2 regions of the Rheinheimera sp. B2H12 genome follow, and region 2 is predicted to be linked to the other one. Evidence: riboswitches for the same ligand, from Rfam matches in the RefSeq annotation. Region 2 holds a riboswitch; the other holds the start of a gene.
The links. Region 2 has a riboswitch for thiamine pyrophosphate ahead of thiC (phosphomethylpyrimidine synthase ThiC). Riboswitches for the same ligand answer to the same signal wherever they lie in the genome.
Positions count from the first base shown of each region.

Region 1: linked by a shared signal. The riboswitch ahead of AC53GJ_RS02510 (TonB-dependent receptor) and the one ahead of thiC (phosphomethylpyrimidine synthase ThiC) in region 2 are both predicted to bind thiamine pyrophosphate.

Region 1 is NZ_CM184363.1:570,561-572,966, reverse strand. Features, by position in the region: gene AC53GJ_RS02510 (TonB-dependent receptor) at 1-1,209, opposite strand, end outside; TPP riboswitch at 1,254-1,351, opposite strand; gene AC53GJ_RS02505 (BamA/TamA family outer membrane protein) at 1,613-2,406, shown strand, end outside.
Region 2 is NZ_CM184363.1:2,912,047-2,914,452, forward strand. Features, by position in the region: gene AC53GJ_RS12555 (nucleotidyltransferase family protein) at 1-1,042, shown strand, start outside; TPP riboswitch at 1,125-1,226, shown strand; gene thiC (phosphomethylpyrimidine synthase ThiC) at 1,396-2,406, shown strand, end outside.

The sequences.
Region 1 (2,406 bases), 2.3 Mb from region 2:
CAAGGTCAGCGCGTTATGCAATGGCTGCTGATATTCAGCGTAAAACGCCAGATGCTCGCGTGTCAGTTCACTATTAAACACAGTCAGAGTGTTGGCAAAAGAATCACCATAATTGCGGGTCAAATCGGTTTGTTGCGAACTGGCATAAACACCAGCCACCCAATGGTTGTCTTTCGCCTGCAGCCTTTGATCCAAACTGAGGTTGTGGCGGTCGCGTACATATTGATCAGTGGTGGCATAAGCATCTTTGTGAATAGCCTGAAAACTCCAGTCTTCATCAAAACTGTAATCCGAGTTGGCATTGAGCACGCTCAATTGGGTATAACTATCAACACTGTCCCAGCCGCGATAATGCGCTTTGATAGCACCCGCTTTAATGTCTTGCTGATCCTGACCCGGCTCATCGGATAAAGTCACGCGGTTACGATCCAGCGAAAACGCATCATAGCCGTTGTCGATATCATGCCAGTTCAGCACCAAATCCAGTGTCAGATCTTCAGTCGCTAACCAGTTCAGTTTGCCACGCAGATGGTTTTCGTCGATGTTGTTGCTATCTTTGCGCTGCAAAAAATTATTGCGGATAAATCCATCGGATTGTTGCTGATCGGCCGCGAAACGATACGCCAGTTGGTCATTGATTTTATCGCTGTGGCTGAAACTTAATTGGTGACTATGGTAATTGGCCAGGGTGGCGGATAAACGGGTTTCCGGGCTGTAGCTCGGCTGATTGGTAATGACATTCAGCATGCCTGCCATGGCATTGGCACCAAATCGGGTCGCTTCCGGCCCGCGGAATACTTCCAGTTGTTGCAAATCAAACAAACTCGGCAAACCTAAACTAGAATAATCAATGCCATCCAGTAACAAACCGACCGAAGGGTTAATGGTATCAACAAATTCACTGCGCTCACCAACACCACGCACCTGCAGATAACGGCCACGCGAGGCGCCGGCGGCAAAATTCAGATTGCCGATTTGCTGTAACAGATCGTCCAGATGTTGCGCCGACTGACGCTGCAATTCCTGCTCTGACACCAACACCACACTGCCGGGCAGCTTTTGCAGATTGGTCTGGCGAAAATCACCTTGCACAGCGATTCTTTCAATATCCTGCAGTTGGACTTGCTGCTCAGCAGCTTGCAATGCACCAGTTGCAAACAGTAATTGCACAGATAAAGCGGTAATAGTCAGGGAAAATTTCGGCAGCATCAACGAACGACTCCAATGTTGATTGAAGGATCATCCGCGTATAAGGAAGTGAGAAGTACCATCCCTCCGCCGGTATGATCCGGATCAGGTTCTAAGGGTTCGCCTTGCGGCGTCTCAGCTTTACGCACCCCTTGGTTTGCGGCGCAGTGTAACGGCTTTTGTGGATGGCCGCAAGCTGGCAACCGGCGACCAAACCCGCGTGCTGGTGGAAATCCTGTCTGACCTACCAAATGACACCTCAGCGGATCTCTGGATTGCGACTTGCAATTTCTGTAGAAAAAACATTAACTAAACAAGAGTCACCAGACACAGGTCACATCAAACGAATCACAGGCCTGTACTAAACTTTATTTCGCAGTCGCGTTCAAAGCAGATAAGGTCGTTTGCCAGGATGAAAAACCCCATGTTGAAATATGTTGTTGCTGCGGTGTTGTTTAGTCTGTCTGCTGGCAGTGCCGCCCAATGTGTGCCACATGGCGCCGGTCAGTCCTTACCGGCCGGCCCGCTGAAGATTGCCAAAATTGAATTTGTCCGTAACGATATTTTTGATTTAAATGCTAAAAATACCCTGTGGTTTCATCGTTTTGCCAATGAATATCATGTGGTAACCACCGAAGGGACGCTGCGGGATGATCTGTTATTCACCGAAGGTGATAAGCTCGATCTGGCAGAACTGGCTGAAACAGAGCGGTTACTCCGGGCACGGCGCTATTTGCGTCATGCTGAAGTCGAAGTCAGCCACTATTGCGCTGACACTGCGGCTGTGGTGGTGACTGTCACCAGTTGGGATAACTGGTCGTTATTGCCAAAAATCGATCTTGGTCATGAAGGGGGCGAAACCAAATCGGCGCTGGGTTTTGCCGAAGATAACCTGCTTGGTAGCGGTAATCAGTTGCAGGCCGAATATTACAATGACAGTGAACGGGATGGCTTCCAGCTCAGATTTGTCTCGCCGAACATTTTCGGCAATCACTGGCGTACTTCGATGTTTTACGCTGATAACTCGGATGGCGAGAGTTATCTGCTGAATCTGGAAAAACCTTTTTACCGGCTCAATTCTGAACGGGCTTATGGTTTTACCATCGCAAAAAATATCAAAGATCTGACTGAATACTGGCTTGGCGACGAAGTGAATGAATATCAGAGCAAAGCCCAGTTTTTGGATCTGCATACCGGCTGGAAAATCAGCCAACAACA
Region 2 (2,406 bases):
GTTATTATTGCATCTAAGCCGTGATCAAGCCCTGCTCGGCTCTATGTATGCACTATGCCAGCAACAGCAATTGCTGCCACTGTTGCCGCCGGTGGTGCACGACCATTTTTGGTCTGGTTTTGTCTATGCCGAAAAACAAAAAGTGACGCTGGTGCAAGAGTTACTAGAACTGGAGCAATGTTTTGCCGGAGTCAACTACCCTTGTGTTTTCGTCAAAGGCTGCGCTTATCGGCTTGGACTCTATGGTTTTGCCAAAGGGCGAATTTTCTCCGATATTGATTTATTAGTACCATCGGCCCATTTTGCCGATGCACTGGCCAGATTGCAGGATGCCGGTTACCTGGAATTTGAAATTTCCGATTATGACCGGCGTTATTATCAGCGCTGGTCACATCAAAACCCACCACTGACCCACTTTTTACGCGGTGCCGGTATTGATTTACACCATCATATTTTCCCGGTGTCCTCACGGGAAAAAATCCTGGTCGAACCTTTGATTGCCGCCGCCGAACCTTTAGCGCATTCGGTGTTTAGTTTGCCTGCACCGGCTTATCTGTTTGTGCATGCCGCCGTACATCTGTTTTATCAGGAAGAAAGCCACAAACTGGTGAAAGATTTAGTCGATTTACAGCAGTTGTATCTGGAAGTGTGTCAGCGCCAATCCGTGACTGCGATAGTCGAGGCAGCAGAACAGTGCCAGGCACAGGCAGCGGTTTTTTATGCGCTGGATATGTTGCAGTGGTTATTTCAATTGTCCATTCCGGCGGCTGAATTACAAACCTTACAACCTTATGCTTCCCATCGTCGCCGCCGCTACATCCGGTTTTTGTTGCAACAACTGCTGCAAAAACAGGCATTCTGGCATCGCAGCGCGCATCTGCTGTGGTTTATCCGTGGGCATTTGGTAAAAATGGGTCCAGCCACTTTGCTGTATCATACGGTGGCGAAAGCACTGTTACAGTTTAAATTAAATCAAAAAACATCTAAAGAACAACAACTTGCAGATGAACAAACCAGACCGCATGACGCTGGTCAACTCTAAAACATCCACTGTGCCGCGGCCTGACCAGCGGCAAAACCCCGTAACAAGCTTGCATTTGCCAAATTAAAGTCTTTATACTCATCGCCACTTGTCGGAGTGCCCAGTTGGGCTGAGACCGCGTTCTGCGGGATCCGTTGAACCTGATCAGGTTAGAACCTGCGAAGGGAACAAGGGTAATGTACCCCTGCTTTGTGTCAACCCCTGGTGCGCCCGCCTGGCCTGACACTGCATGTTGCCAGCATCACTGCTGGTGTTGGATTGCGCTCAGCAACTCTTGCTGGCACTGATCCAACCATATCCTCTCGACTCCGGACAAGCAATTTGATTAACCCATTGGTTTATTAAGGATTGCTATGTCTACTACCCATACTCCAAACCGCCGTGTGCTGCGCCAGCAAGCCATGCAGAATATTCATCAGTTACAGCCTTATCAATTTACCGGTTCCAGCCGTACTTACCTGACGGCAGCACCTGGCATCCAGGTGCCTTGTCGGGCGGTACAATTGTCTGATCCGGCGCAAAGTCAGGTGTTGTTATACGACTGCAGCGGCCCTTATGGCGACAGCAGTTATCAGCCGGATGTTCGCCGTGGCTTACCAGCAGTGCGTGCAGACTGGGTCGCCGGACGGCAGGATACCGAGTTGGTGACCCGCAGCTATCAGGACCCGGATATTGAACTGGAGCAATGGCCAACTGAATTTGCGCCACAATGCCGCCGCGCTGCAGCGGGGAAAACCGTCACTCAGTTGTATTATGCCCGCGCCGGCATCATCACCGATGAGATGAAATTTATTGCTTGTCGTGAAAATATGGCACGACAGGATTTAGCGCAGCAACAAGACAGTCGCCTGCACAGTCAGCATCCGGGACAAAGTTTTGGCGCCCGTATTCCGGCCTTGATCGACGCCGAATTTGTCCGTGCTGAAGTAGCGGCTGGCCGCGCCATTATTCCGTTGAATATCAATCATCCGGAAGCAGAGCCTATGATCATTGGCCGTAACTTTTTGGTCAAGGTCAACGCCAATATCGGCAACTCAGCGGTCGGTTCCAGTATTGAAGAGGAAGTCGAAAAACTGATTTGGTCAGTGCGCTGGGGCGCGGATACCGTGATGGATTTATCGACAGGACGGCGTATTCACCAAACCCGGGAGTGGATCATCCGCAACAGCCCGGTCCCTATTGGCACAGTGCCGATTTACCAGTGTCTGGAAAAAGTATCGGGCCGGGTGGATGAGTTAAGCTGGGAATTATACCGCGATACTTTACTGGAGCAGGCGGAACAAGGGGTCGATTATTTCACTATTCATGCTGGTGTGCTGAAAGCCTTTTTACCGCTGACCGCCAAGCGGCTGACCGGCATCGTT